Regions from separate parts of the Trichocoleus desertorum AS-A10 genome, predicted to be linked through region 1. Evidence: predicted binding sites of a transcription regulator. Region 1 holds the regulator's gene; the other holds the start of a gene.

What was found. The regulator NtcA, encoded in region 1, controls nitrogen genes in cyanobacteria. The targets are predictions, from matches to a motif close to TTTGTANNNNNNNNTACAAA.
Region 2: NDA01_RS04125 (ammonium transporter) is a predicted target of NtcA. The motif match lies at 1,802-1,821, and genes of this name have one in related genera.

Annotation. Positions count from the first base shown of each region.
Region 1 is NZ_JAMPKN010000001.1:371,422-379,075, forward strand. It holds gene NDA01_RS01665 (pre-16S rRNA-processing nuclease YqgF) at 1-109, opposite strand, end outside; gene NDA01_RS01670 (DUF3084 family protein) at 191-1,810, opposite strand; gene ntcA (global nitrogen regulator NtcA) at 2,073-2,738, opposite strand; gene fabI (enoyl-ACP reductase FabI) at 3,089-3,904, shown strand; gene hisB (imidazoleglycerol-phosphate dehydratase HisB) at 4,014-4,691, shown strand; gene NDA01_RS01690 (putative 2-dehydropantoate 2-reductase) at 4,658-5,641, opposite strand; gene NDA01_RS01695 (folate/biopterin family MFS transporter) at 5,767-7,257, shown strand; gene NDA01_RS01700 (carotenoid oxygenase family protein) at 7,314-7,654, shown strand, end outside.
Region 2 is NZ_JAMPKN010000002.1:66,931-74,584, forward strand. It holds gene NDA01_RS04120 (ammonium transporter) at 1-1,553, shown strand, start outside; gene NDA01_RS04125 (ammonium transporter) at 1,885-3,270, shown strand; gene NDA01_RS04130 (SGNH/GDSL hydrolase family protein) at 3,340-4,182, shown strand; gene NDA01_RS04135 (4-hydroxy-3-methylbut-2-enyl diphosphate reductase) at 4,336-5,544, shown strand; gene NDA01_RS04140 (amino acid ABC transporter ATP-binding protein) at 5,721-6,479, opposite strand; gene NDA01_RS04145 (ABC transporter permease subunit) at 6,639-7,654, shown strand, end outside.

The sequences.
Region 1 (7,654 bases):
AATGTAGCGTCCGGTCTACTCCCATCGCAGCTAAACCACATTTGTGGCGACCAGGATCGAAGCCTAAGATGATCGGCTGATCAGGATTGGGGGGAGGATTCAAGACCATGAAATTCTAATCATTTGCCAGCAGAACGAAGAAACGATCTAACTTGTCAGCGTTACTCTGCTTCATTGTAACGACCTGCCGTTACAAATCGTCAGGACTGACGAAGGGACTGGGAGAGGAATCGGACGGCTTGGAATTGGGGGCCTTTCCAGGGTAAGGGTCTGAATGTTGAAACTCAAAATTAGCGTCTTCTTGAGTCACGCTGTTGTTTGGATTGTTTGGATTAGGAGTGGCATTGTTGGGTTGAGGAGATGGACTGCTGTTGGGTTGAGGACGATTGGGTTGAGGAATGTCCCGACTAGTACTCAGCACCACTTGGCCATTCTGAATCGCTAACAACTCCACCTTCAGTGGGCCTGCTGTGTAGATCACACCCGTAGTGACAACCTTTAAATCGAGCGGCTGGCGATATTGCTTCAACTGCTCAGCAAAGCTCAAAATTGCCGTGACGCTAGGACCATTCGCAGCGATCTGTACTCCTTCCGTGAGTACTCCCGCGCCTCTGGCTCGAAACTCCGTGGCGGCTAGCAGCAGTTCGATCCGCTTTTGAATGTCGGCTTCAGTTAGGGTAGATGGATCAACTGAAGCGGCAGCAATGACATCACCAGACAGAAATGCCACTTGGTTGAACGTAGCGCTCGCCACCACCTGAACGCTCTTTTCTCCTAGGACATAGTTACCCGCTGAGAGAATTCTAATGACGTAATCGCGACCATCTTCAATTTGGTCAACCAGTTGTTCTACTTCCGGTCTGGTGATTTGAATAATCTGTTCGCTGACTTGACCAGCACCAGGACGGGTCAACTTGATAGCGTTACGATTTGCTTCTCGCAGTAATTGGTCTACTGCTTGCTGAGCGCCCGTGGGAGAAACGATCCGCACGACGCCTGCTGACAACACTTGTCCTCGGAAGAGAGCGACGTTGCCTTGGCGTAGGGTTTCATACTGCGCTTGATAGTACTGGTAGTACCGCTGCAAGGTTTGGACAGCTTTCTCTAGATTGGCCTGTTGAACCTCTAAATCTTTAGTTTCTTTAATCAAGTTTTGGCGCTCGTTATCCAGTCGGTCGATCTCGGAGCGGAGTCCCGTTGCTTGCTGAGAAACAGTGCTTAGTTGCGTTTGAGTTCGGTTTAGTTCTGCTTCGGTGCGGTCTTTGGCATCTTCAATCCGATCCTTTTCTGCTTCCGCGCGGCTCAGTTGGCTCTGAGTTTGATCGAGCTGAGCTTCGGTGCGGGCTCTTTCAGTCTCGACTCGGCCTAGCTGGGTTTGGGTACGATTTAGCTGTGCTTCTGTCGTCGCTTGCTTGGCGATCGCGGCCTTAAGAAACAAATTAATTCGATCCAGCCGTTGTTGAGCCGAAACTTGCTCGGCGCGGGCTTGGGTCAGCTCTTGCTCAACTTGATTTTTTTGAACTCTCGTCTTTGCTAAATCTTCTCGCGCTCTAGAGAGGTTTTTCTGAATTTTGCCCAATTCAAAAACGCCAGTCCGGAGTTGATCACTCACAGCAAACAAAATGGCGAGTGTAGAAGCGGAAATGATGCCACCCGTGACAATCGTCACCAAGACTGCGGTTTTGCGGGGACGCAAGTTAAACAAGCTGAGGCGAGCCTTGCCTACGCGCGTACCGATGCGATCGCCCACCGTTGCGATCACACCCCCCAACACCAAGATTGCCACAATTAAGATGTACCCGCTGGTCATCTACCCTCAGGAAGCCATTTGGCTCACACCCAACTCAGATACAGCCTATCTCATGCCCTGGAAGTTTTGTGTGCCATCACACCTGTAGGACGACAACAAGCAGACCCAGATAGCAAAAGTTGCTGCCTTGCCTCAGCGTCAGGAGAGCATCACGGCTCTCTTTGTTTCCTCGCAGGAGTGCCATGAAGCACCTTCCTCGGCCAGAGAGCTGTATTCAAGTCGCTGTAAGCGCTTGTTATTACTAGAGGTTAACCATAGCAGATCAACTGAACTGTTGACTGAGAGCGACGGGATTATGAACCGTAATTTTTTTCTTATGGATGGAAATCATCTTCTCCTGTCGCAGATCTCCAAGTAGGCGCGTGACTGTGACGCGGGTGGAACCAATCGCTTCTGCGATCGCCTGATGCGACAATTTCAAGTCAATTGTGATCCCGTCAGGGCCAGGAACGCCGAAGTCACGACAGAGGATGAGCAAGAAGCTGACCAAGCGTGATCCCATATCCCGGTGGGCTAAGGTTTCGATCATCATCTCAGTTTGCAAGATGCGCGAAGACAACCCTTGCAACATCAGCATCGACAGCTCTGGGTTATCCTTGAGAGCTTTTTCCACTTGTTCAATGGGCACCGACAGTAATTCCGCCGGAGTAAAAGCAACTGCGTGATAAAAGCGATCGGAACGATTGCCCGTAATCAGCGAGAGAACCCCAAAAACACTATTTTCTCGCAGCAAAGCTACGGTGATTTCTTCGCCCGCTTCATAAACGCGAGACAGTTTGACCGCACCTCGGACCAAAAAGTAGACACGCTCCGCTGGATCACCGGGGAAGAAAATCGTCTTGCCTCGATCAAACGTTTCGATCACGGGAGGAAATGCTCCGCCTCCCAGTTGACGAAACACAGATGCTAACGGCCTATCCTGCGTCATTACCATATCCTTTTACCTTTTCGATGCCCTTCTCCAACCTTCATGGGCCGCTCGTCTGGAGATGAACCTTACGAAGGTGAGCCAACTGTAAGCAATTGATGACTTTAGAACACTTAAACTTACTCTAGAGTCATTTTTTGTTCTATTTGATACACAATCTGCCAGCGATCGCCAATGGCTGAAGAATTTAACTGCTGTTTCGAGGACCACAAACGAACGGATCTTGGCTGTCAGCGGCCTATTTAGACCCTATCTTACTCCCCCTAAAGACAGATATCTCGTGATAGGACTCAAGGCAGCGTATCACCCTACCAGCAACAGTCGATGTCAATATCTTTAAGCCCCCATCTTTGAGTATTCTCGTAATTGCCCTTAACGAAGAGATTGCCATGCTGGATCTGACCGGAAAAAATGCCTTAGTCACAGGCATTGCTAACAATCGCTCAATTGCTTGGGGAATTGCCCAACAACTCCATAAAGCGGGTGCCAACCTAGGGATTACCTATCTGCCCGATGAGCGGGGCAAGATGGAAAAAAAAGTAGCAGAATTGGTTGAACCGCTACAACCCAGCTTGTTTGTGCCTTGCAATGTGCAAGATGATGCTCAGATTCAGTCCACCTTTGAGACTGTGAAGGAGAAGTGGGGCAAGCTAGATATCTTGGTTCACTGTCTGGCCTTTGCCAACAAAGATGACTTATCTGGCCACTTTAGCAACACCTCGCGGCCAGGATTTACCACAGCCTTAGACATCAGCACTTATTCCTTAATTCAGCTCAGTGGTGCCGCTAAACCCCTGATGACAGAAGGCGGCAGCATTGTCACTCTGACTTATTTGGGCGGGGTGCGTGTGGTGCCCAACTATAACGTTATGGGCATTGCCAAAGCGGGCTTAGAAATGAGCGTTAAATACTTGGCGGCAGAACTAGGCCCCCACAATATTCGAGTCAATGGCATTTCTGCGGGCCCAATTAGAACTCTCGCCTCCTCTGCGGTTGGGGGAATTCTGGACATGATTCATCATGTGGAAGAAGTGGCACCCCTGCGGCGCACTGTGACTCAACTAGAAGTTGGCAATACAGCGGCGTTCCTATGCAGTGATTTGTCCAGCGGTATGACAGGGCAAATCCTCTATGTTGATTCTGGCTATGAGATCATGGGGATGTAGTGGTTGCCATTCAGTGACTACAACCGTTTGGCCTGCCTGTGCAGGCTCAAAGTTTCTTACTTCCTGTTTCTACTTCTCAGTTTTTACTTCCCACTATTGAGTAGGGCCTATGCAGACTAGCATTCATGAAGCGTCTTCCCAAGAGAACCGCACAGCCTTCGAGCAGGCCAACGGAGCATCATTAGAACCCGTATTTTCAGGACGAGTGGCCTCAGTCAGTCGCAAAACGGGTGAGACAGATGTGCATGTCACCATTAATTTGGATGGACAGGGTCGCTGTGTAGCCGCCACAGGTATTCCATTTCTCGACCACATGTTGCATCAGATTGCTTCGCATGGGCTGTTTGACCTAGAGGTGCGAGCGACGGGTGACTTAGAAATTGATGACCATCACACCAACGAAGATGTGGGCATTACCCTGGGTCAAGCTCTAGCTAAAGCCTTGGGCGATCGCAAAGGCATTGTCCGGTTTGGCAATTTCCTCGCGCCCTTGGACGAAGCTCTAATCCAGGTAGCTCTAGATTTGTCTGGTCGGCCTCACATTAGCTATGGCCTGCAAATCCCTACCGAACGAGTCGGCACTTACGACACGCAACTAGTACGGGAATTCTTTGTGGCAGTGGTGAATCACAGCCAGATGACGCTGCACATCCGTCAGCTAGATGGCATCAACTCACACCATATTATTGAGGCTACTTTCAAAGCCTTTGCCCGTGCTTTGCGCGTTGCTACAGAAACCGATCCCCGTCGGGCTCACACTATTCCTAGCTCTAAAGGCGTCTTGTAAGTTCTACTGCTCAAAAACTTTAACTGTTGGTAGAGCATGGCAATCTGCGGAAGCTCCACTCCTGCGGCTTGGGCAGCTCGTAGTGGGTTGCCAAAAATTGCCTCAACTTCCAGAGATCTGCCTTCGTCATAGTCAATTTTCATGCTGGTGCGGTAGGGCTTCATCTTTATCGTGTCATCCAGCATCTTTTGAATAAAATCATCGGCGATCGCGCGACTCTGCACTTTTGCTCCTAAGGCAACTTCTCGCATCAATTGCTCTGCCAAAGTATAAGTGTAGCGATCGGCCATCAGCGCATCAGTTGTGGCGTTGAGTACCACTGACAAGCCGTTGAAGGGAATATTCCAAACCAGCTTGCGCCAGCGGGCTAGGAGTAGGTCTGCCGCCAACTGGATCGAGATGCTCGCCTGGATAAAGTCTTGAGCGATCTGAGACATGCGCTCTGTGACACCACCCGCCTGATAGTTTGCTGCGTACTCACCTAAGGTAATGGCTCCGTAGTCAAGGTGGCGAATGTGGCCAGGACCCACTTTGTTGGAACAAATAAAGCACAGTCCACCCATGACGCGCTCCGCACCAACAACTTGAGCTACTTCCGCTTCTAAGCCCAAGCCATTTTGCAGCACTAAGACAACACCATCTTCTTTGAGCACCCGAGGAAGTAGGGCTGGCAACAAGTGATTGTGGGTACTTTTGAGTGCCACCACCACTACATCGCAGCGAGGCATCTCCTCGACTCGACGGTAAGCAAAGACCTGAGGCAGCGTGAAATTTCCCTCAGGTGACTCGATCATTAATCCTTGCTGCTGCACCTGTTCGTAGTCACTTCTGAGCAAGAAATGAACTTCTGTGCCTGCTTGCTGAAGTCGGGCTCCATAAAAGCCCCCTAATGCTCCTGTACCTAAAATTGCATAACGACGATTGGGCGCAGCACCCAAAGAGGCCCCCATTGCTCCTAACTCCCTGCTTGCTCCTGTTCAAACATACTGTAATGAGGGGATGTGGCCCTAGGCTGACTAGAGCTTTATGGGTCGCAAGGCGGATTTAGGGACAGCCTAGAGAACAGACGGCTATCATGGTAGGCATTGATATTTATGAACAATTATCAATGATTGTTTCTGAATCGGGTTGGTCCAAAATCAAGTCATCTTTCACAGAAAAAGTTTTCTTTGGGCAGGAGCCAAGCGCAGAGTTAACAGCGATTTTGTTGGTTTACTTTGTGCAAGGCATTCTCGGCTTGGCTCGCTTAGCCATTAGCTTCTTTCTCAAAGATGAGTTAGGGATTGGTCCAGCGCAAGTATCAGCTTTGATGGGGATTGCGGCGCTGCCCTGGATGATTAAGCCTGTCTTTGGCTTTGTTTCCGATGGGTTGCCCATTTTTGGCTATCGTCGCCGCCCTTACCTAATTTTGTCGGGCGTGCTAGGAGCAAGCTCCTGGATTGCTCTGGCTACGGTGGTGCATACGGCTTGGGCTGCTACACTCGCGATCGCCCTTGGTTCGCTGTCTGTAGCGGTTAGCGACGTGATTGTGGACTCGCTGGTGGTAGAGCGAGCCCGCGAGGAGTCGGTGAGTACTGCGGGGTCGCTGCAATCTTTGTGTTGGGGCTCTTCGGCGCTAGGGGGGCTGTTGACTGCTTACTTTAGTGGCTCCTTGCTACAGCGCTTTGATGCTCATACCATCTTCGCTATTACCGCTTCCTTTCCTCTCATTGTCTCAGCCGTAGCTGGCCTGATCGCTGAGTCCCGCGTCAGTGCCAGGCCCAACTGGTCAGTGGTGAGTCATCAATTAGGTCAGTTGCGCCAAGCAGTGACGCAGAAGGCAATTTGGTTACCCACAGCTTTTCTCTTTCTTTGGCAAGCCACCCCCACTGCTGATTCTGCTTTTTTCTACTTCACAACCAATGAGCTGGGATTTCAACCCGAGTTCTTAGGGCGGGTACGGTTGGTCACGAGTTTGGCGTCTTTGGTAGGAATCTGGCTATTTCAGCGTTTTTTCAAAGAAGTACCGTTTCGCGCCTTTTTCGGCTGGACGACATTGCTCTCGGCTGTGTTGGGCATGAGTATGCTGCTGCTTGTAACCCACGCCAACCGAGCTTTAGGAATTGATGACCATTGGTTTAGCTTGGGCGACAGCTTAATTCTGACGGTGATGGGCCAGATTGCCTACATGCCCGTCTTAGTGTTAGCGGCACGTCTCTGTCCTGCGGGGGTAGAAGCGACTCTGTTTGCCTTGCTAATGTCAATTACAAATCTAGCAGGGCTGGTGTCCTACGAACTGGGAGCTGTGTTGATGCACTGGTTAGAGATTACCGAAACCAATTTCAGCTCTCTCTGGTTGCTGGTGCTAATTACCAATCTCAGTACCTTGTTGCCACTACCATTTTTAGGTTGGCTGCCAGGAGCTGACCCGAAGACAGAGTCTGGGACTGCCAGTTTGCAAGCCACACCCGCTATTGAGCGAGACCTATCGACTACCAAGCAATTAGGTCAGCCATTTTTGCCAGATTTGATGTCGGAATGGGTACCGCAGTCGATGCGGGAGCCTGTGGAAGAAACCATTGATTAATCATTTGGTTTGCAAGTTTTGAACTCGTTTTAATTAAACTTCGCTGATTACGGACTATGCAGAGTTTTCAGCTCCAAGAGCGTGCCACAACTGTCCCAATTGATCCTTACAATCCTCAGGATTGGCAAAAAGGCTATCGTTCCTTACCTAAGGAGTACGACTACCGCATTGATGAGGTGGAGGGCGAAATTCCTCCCGAGCTCCAAGGTACTTTGTTCCGTAACGGCCCAGGATTGCTTGACGTCAATGGTCAGTTGTTGCACCACCCTTTTGATGGCGATGGCATGATCTGCGCGATCGCCTTTAAGGACGGTCAAGCCCATTTCCGCAATCGCTTTGTTCGTACCGAAGGCTTCCAGAAAGAACAAAAAGCTGGCAAAATCCTCCATCGCGGCGT
Region 2 (7,654 bases), on a different contig from region 1:
CAAAACTAATGCTCACCAAGAAGTCGCGGGGCAGACATAGACAGCTGTCCTTACCGAAAGCGGCCAAGTGGTTTTCTCCTAACTGGTACGCCAAAATGCTCTCGCCGAGCTGGCAAGCCTGCATTCCTTTAGCCCTCGTCATTGTGCTGGCTTGGGGCTACGCGGGTGTCGCTCAAACCGCTCCTAACTTGACAGATGTAGCTAAGGCGACGTCTGACCTAAAAGTGGGCTTAGACACAATGTGGGTAATGGTAGCTGCAATGCTGGTTTTCTTTATGAATGCTGGCTTCTGCATGCTAGAAACTGGCTTCTGTCGCCAGAAAAATGCGGTTAACGTTTTGGCTAAAAACTTAATCGTCTTTGCCATGTCTACCATTGCTTTTTGGGTCGCGGGCTTCGGCTTGATGTTTGGCGGTGGTAGCGAGTTTATTGGTACCGATGGCGTCTTTTTCCTCTCTGGTGTTGACAATAGCCCAGCCACCCTGGATGCCTACCAAGGAGCCTATGGTTCGCTGAACTGGGCAGGTGTCCCGCTGTTGGCAAAATTCTTCTTCCAACTTGCCTTTGCTGGCACTGCTGCTACCATCGTTTCCGGTGCGGTGGCAGAACGAATTAAGTTCATTGACTTTTTAATCTTTAGCTTGTTGCTAGTTGGAGTTGCGTATCCCCTAACAGGACACTGGATTTGGGGTGGTGGCTGGCTCGCCGACCTGGGTTTCTGGGACTTCGCAGGCTCAACCGTAGTTCATGCTGTGGGTGGTTGGGCTGCACTGCTGGGTGCGGCAATCTTGGGACCCCGCATTGGCAAGTACAACGAAGATGGCAGTTCCAATGCCATGCCAGGACATAACATTGCGATCGCCACTCTGGGTTGTTTAATTCTCTGGCTAGGTTGGTTTGGCTTTAACCCAGGCTCCACCATGAGCATCACCTGGCAAATCGGCCACATTGCCATGACCACCAATCTTGCTGCTGCTTTTGGTGGTTTGGCTGCGACCATCACCGCCTGGTTCGTCTTAGGCAAGCCTGATCTCTCAATGGTGATCAACGGCATCCTGGCAGGATTAGTGGCAGTCACAGCTTCTTGCGCCTTTATTCCAGTTTGGGCATCTGCCATCATCGGCACGATCGGTGGAGTGATGGTTGTATTTGCCGTTCTCTGGATCGACCGTCTAAAAATTGATGACCCTGTAGGCGCGATCTCGGTTCACTTAGTCAACGGTGTTTGGGGCACGATCGCCGTGGGTCTGTTTGCCGTGGGTCCCAATGTCAAAGTGGGTCAAGATATCCTCTATACCGCTGGTCCTAGCACAGGCTTCCTACTAGGCGGCGGGCTGAATCAACTAGGCCTGCAACTCTTAGGCACCGCTGCTATTGCCTTGACCATCGGAATTCTCTCCGCTATCTTCTGGTTCGCTCTCAAGGCAACCTTGGGCATCCGCGTCTCGCCAGAAGAAGAACTCAAGGGTCTGGATATTGGTGAGCACGGTATGGAAGCGTACAGTGGGTTCCTCAAAGATGCGGGCGGCATGACTGGTAGCACCATTCGCTGAGATTGAGCTTTCTAAATTTAGCTAACTTAATTGATTGCTAAATCAGCTTAGTTATACCTTCTGTCAAGAGCTTAGAGCTGCTAAAGGTGAGCCTTAGCAGCTCTTTTCTATGGAGTTCTCTTGACGAAAAATACCGCGATCGCGATCTTCAAGAAACAGAGGTAGGCAGCTTTTAGCTGTCAGGAGTAAATCGTCACCACGATATAAATTTCTACTGAATCTTCACTAATTATTTGCTACAGAAGATTTTTGTATACCTTGATACAGAACTGACTCATCAAAAATTGGTGCAATCAAATTCATTTCTCTTGACGTGGAAGGGCTAACACAAGTGTTGAAGAAAGGTTTGATGATTGGAGCGATCGCTCTGTGGCTTCTGAGTGGTCCCTTAATGGGAACGGCTCTAGCCCAGGAAGCGGACGCAAATCCTATTGATACAGGCGACACAGCCTTCGTGCTTGTTTCGTCAGCATTAGTATTATTGATGACTCCAGGCTTAGCCTTCTTCTACGGAGGATTGGTGCGATCGCGCAACGTGCTCAATACCATGATGATGAGCTTGATCCTCATGGGCGTTGTCGGCGTCACCTGGGTCCTTTGGGGCTACAGCCTTGCCTTTGCTCCTACCTCCATTACCCCTGGAGCTGAGCCTGCATTTACAGCAAATCCCATCATTGGTAGCCTGAATTGGCTATTTTTGAATGGCGTCGGCACAGACCCCGACCCTGTGGGCTATGCCACCACCATTCCGCACCAACTCTTCATGGCCTATCAGATGATGTTTGCCATCATCACGCCCGCTTTAATTTCTGGTGCGATCGTGGAGCGGATGAGCTTCAAAGCTTACTTCTGGTTCGTGGCGCTGTGGTCTACCCTGATCTACTCGCCCCTCGCTCACTGGGTTTGGGGTAAGGGTTGGATTGGTGCGATGGGAGCACTTGACTTCGCTGGTGGCACGGTCGTTCACATCAGCTCTGGTGTCTCTGCGCTTGTTGCGGTTTGGGTGCTCGGTCCTCGGAAAACTTACCCTGTGCAGCCTGCCGCTCCTCACAACGTGCCCTACGTGCTACTCGGCATTGGTTTGCTTTGGTTTGGTTGGTTTGGTTTCAACGCGGGTAGCGCCCTAGGTGCTGGTGCTTTAGCAACGGTTGCTTTTGTGGCAACGATGGTGTCTAGCGCCGCTGGTGGACTGACTTGGGTGATTGTAGAATGGCTACTCCGTGGCAAACCGACTGCCATTGGTATCGCTAGTGGTTTCTTGGCAGGTTTAGTCGGTGTAACTCCAGCAGCAGGGTTCGTTACACCCATTGGTGCACTTCTGATTGGTTCCATTACTGCTGTTTGCTGCTTCTTCGCGGTTAGCCTCCGCGCCAAACTTCAGTTTGACGATTCTTTAGACACTTTCCCCATCCACGGTTTAGGTGGCACCATTGGAGCAATTCTGACAGGCTTCTTTGCCACTAAAGCCGTTAACGAACTGGGTGACAATGGCTTGTTCTTCGGCAATCCTGTTCAGTTATGGGAGCAGATTGTGGGAGTGGTCGTCACCTACATCTTTGCGGGGGTTGGTACCTTTGTGATCTTGAAACTCCTCAGCTTGGTCATGGATCTACGGGTTAAGCCTGTAGTGGAAGACCAAGGTTTGGACGTCAACGAACATGGGGAAGAAGGCTACGGCCAAGAATTTGCCTCTGGACTCAGCTACAACAGGGAGTAGTCCCAATTTTTTGGACGAATACCAGATTGCGACTACAATCTGATTCAAAACGACGTTGAGTTTGCTTCAGTGCCTACTCGCTCTCGAAAAATCGTTCCTGCTTGGGCCTTGCTGTCACTCGCAGCGAATAGCCTTCTGCTATTGACTGTGCTGCTGCTGCTTCGAGGCCACCGCTTGCCGTCACTGGCGAAAGCTAGTGCTGCTGCAACCCAAAGCCAGCCACCGCGTCCCACGGCTTCTGCACCACCAGAGTTAGGAGCGCGTCATCAACTCACCTATGAGCAATGGCTGGCTCTCTTGCAACAAGAAGCTAATGCGGCAGCAGCAGACCATCCCAAGCACCTGAATATTCTGGCTGGAGATTCTTTGAGCCTCTGGTTTCCACCCGATTTGCTACCAACTCAGCAAAACTGGCTCAATCAAGGTATTTCTGGAGAGACTTCCGCCGGGCTACTCCGCCGTCTAGAGTTATTTGATGAAGCCCAGCCAGAAACTATTTTTGTTCTCATTGGTATTAATGACCTGATTCGAGGGGTTGGCGATGCCGAATTACTCGAAAATCAGCGGCAGATTATTTACGACTTACAACAGGTGCATCCCCAAGCCCAAGTTGTCTTGCAGTCTATATTGCCGCACGCAGGCGATCACGCGACTTGGCAAGGCAAAGAACGACTCAAAGCCATTTCCAACGATCGCATTCGGGAGCTAAATCAGGAGCTAAAGGCGATCGCTGAGGAGTCAGGGGTGCATTTTCTCGACTTACATCCGCTGTTTACAGATGCCCAAGGCAATTTACGGTCTGAATTCACGACCGATGGTTTGCACTTAAGTTCTCAAGGTTACTTAGTCTGGCGATCGGCGCTACAACTCTTCCGCCAAATGGAACTAGAACCCCTAGCCGCCCAACCCTAACTCTATATTCTGACTCCCGGCTCTCCTTTTCATCCTTCCTCCCTCCTCCTTCCGAAGAACTTCCCCTCAACACCCCTGCATCCTTCCCACCGCGTTCTATGATCAAGGGGAATTAAAAACGGTGTAGCGCCATCACTTCAGGGATAAAGCTGAATGGATACTAAAGCCTTCAAACGATCACTCAACAGTTCTGAAAACTACCATCGCAAGGGGTTCGGGCATGAAGCCGAAGTTGCCAGCCTTTTGGAGTCGGAATATCAGAGCAGTTTGATTCAGCAAATCCGAGACAACAACTATACGCTACAGCGGGGTGACGTAAAGATTCGGCTGGCAGAGGCATTTGGCTTTTGTTGGGGAGTAGAGAGAGCGGTGGCAATGGCTTACGAAACCCGCCAGCACTTCCCCACCGAGCGGATTTGGATTACGAATGAAATTATTCATAACCCTTCAGTAAACCAACGTCTGCGGGAAATGCAGGTCGAGTTTATTGAAGTCAACCAGGGGCAAAAAGATTTTTCTGGGGTAGCGCAAGGCGATGTGGTAATTCTGCCTGCGTTTGGGGCCAGTGTGCAGGAAATGCAATTGCTGAATGAGCGAAGCTGCACCATTGTTGACACGACTTGTCCTTGGGTGTCGAAGGTGTGGAACACGGTAGAGAAGCACAAGAAAGGCACCTACACCTCGATTATTCATGGCAAATACAACCATGAGGAAACGATCGCGACGAGTTCGTTTGCAGGAATTTACTTGGTCGTGCTGAATTTGGCTGAGGCTGAGTATGTCTGCAATTACATCTTGCAGGGTGGCGATCGCGAGGAGTTCTTAACCAAGTTCCGCAAGGCTTGCTCGCAGGGCTTTGACCCCGACAAAGATTTGGAGCGAATTGGGATTGCTAACCAAACCACGATGCTGAAGGGCGAAACTGAGCAGATCGGCAAGATGTTTGAGCATACGATGCTGAAGAAGTATGGCCCTGCGGAGTTAAATCAGCATTTCCTCAGCTTCAATACCATCTGTGACGCAACTCAGGAGCGTCAAGATGCCATGTTTAAGCTGGTGGATGAGCAGGTAAACCTGATGATGGTTATCGGTGGCTACAACTCATCGAATACTACTCACTTACAAGAAATTGCGGTGGAGCGGGGCATTCCTTCTTATCACATTGATTGTGTGGAGCGGATTTTGTCGCGCGATCGCATTGAGCACAAGCCTTTACACCGGGAGATTGAGGTGGCGGAGAGTTGGCTACCCGAGGGGCCGTTGGTGATTGGGGTTACTTCGGGAGCTTCTACGCCGGATAAGGTGGTGGAGGATGTGATTGAGCGGATTTTCTCGCTAAAGGCATCTGTTGCGGTTGGTTAGTTATTGCAAAACCAAGACTTGAGGGCACCTGCCCTCAAACTCCCGCTGAGGGACGGCTGCGTCCCCCAGACCCCCTCCAGAGGTAACTCTGGGGTCTCTGGTGGCTCACTTTTGTCTTCTGTTTTCTAATTTCTGGCTTCTGTCTCCTGCTTCCTCATTTTTCATCCTTCCTCTTTTCACTCTCCTCGTCCCATTCGGCTCAAGAAGGCTCTCAGGCGATCGCTCTGTGGTTGAGTTAGCACCTCTCGGGCAGCGCCGGTTTCTTCGATTTGGCCTTGGTGGAGGAAGAGGACGCGGTGAGCAACTTCGCGGGCGAATTGCATTTCGTGGGTGACAACGATCATGGTCATGCCGTCTTCGGCGAGTTGTTGCATGACTTGGAGGACTTCGCCGACGAGTTCGGGGTCGAGGGCGCTAGTGGGTTCGTCGAAGAGGATGATTCTGGGGTTCATGCAGAGGCTACGGGCGATCGCGACTCGCTGTTTTTGGCCGCCGGAGAGTTGGTCTGGGTAGGCGGTGGCTTTGTGGGCTAAACCAACTTTGGCTAAGTAGGTCTGGGCGAGTTCTATGCTTTCTGAGCGAGGTTTGCCGAGGGCTTTTTGGGGAGCAAGGGTGAGGTTTTCGAGGACGCTGAGGTGAGGGAACAGGTTGAACTGTTGGAAGACCATGCCGACTTGCGATCGCAGGTGGCGTAACTGGTTCATCTTCAGTCGAGGTGCTGATAGATCCATGCCGTTGACGAGTAAGCGCCCACTATTGATGGTTTCGAGGCGGTTGAAACAGCGGAGTAGGGTGCTTTTGCCACATCCAGAGGGGCCAATCACGGCAACGACTTCTCCTGGCTGGACGGCACCGCTGACTCCCTGTAAAACTTTTAAGTCACCAAAGCTTTTTTCTACCTGCTCAAACAAGATAGCTGGGGTTGTGCTGTCCATAGGGCCAGAAGAAGGAACGGATCATTTAATAATGCTGATTCTAGCGACACTCTGCGGTTCAGCTTGTAAGATTGACGCAATCTCTTGATTGGCGCAGCTTAGCGATCGCCATCATCCTGCTTTTTAACTGCGGCGGAGGGGAGTGGAAGCTCTAAACATATGCCGAATTTTTTAAGGTCACGTTGGCTGCAACGGTGGGTTTTGGGTTGCAGTTGTTTGCTGCTGATTCTGCTGGGTCACTCAGCTTCTATTGCTCAGAGTCAGAACGTTCTGAGAGTTGGCACCGAACCTGCTTTTCCACCGTTTGAGTTTCAAGCGCCTGGGGGTGGGCTGCAAGGGTTTGATATTGATTTGATGCAGGCGATCGCGCAGGCGGAAGGGTTGCGGGTGGAGTTCCAGAGTTTGCCGTTTGATGGCTTGATTCCTGCCTTGCAAGCCAGAACCGTCGATGCGGCGATTAGTTCGATGACGATCACGGCAGAGCGGCAGCAAACGGTAGATTTCTCGCAGCCTTATTTCAAGGCAGGTTTGGCGATTGCGGTTCGGGCCAACAACACCAACACGACTGACCTGGCTAGTTTGCAGAACCAGACCATCGGTGTCCAGATTGGCACTACAGGCGCAGAAACCGCCCGCAAAATTCCAGGTGCAACCATTCGCACGTTTGATTCGGCTCCCTTAGCGTTGCAAGCATTACTCAACGGCAACGTGAGTGCGGTGATTAATGATGCGCCTGTGACGTTGTATGCGATCAAAGCCAACAACCTCACCGGGATTAAGGTCACGAGCCAATTGCTAACGGAGGAGTTCTACGGCATTGCCACGCCCAAAAATTCGCCAAACTTAGACAGAATCAACGCTGGCCTGACTCGCATCCTTAGCAAGGGCACCTATGACCAGATCTACCGCAAATGGTTTAACGCGCAGGCTCCTTCTCTTGCCACAGCTACGGTTCCTGGTTCAACCTCTCAATCTGAAACCGCTCCCCTCGCTACTTCCGGTGCGGTTATTACGCGAGCCCTACCCATCCTGCTACAAGGCGCTTTAATTACGCTGCAATTGACTGCGCTTTCAGTTTTGTTAGGGTTAATCGGTGGCACGTTGATGGGGTTAGCGCGTCTTTCTGCTTCTCGGCCTTTACGTTGGTTCGCGAGAGCCTACATTGACTTTTTTCG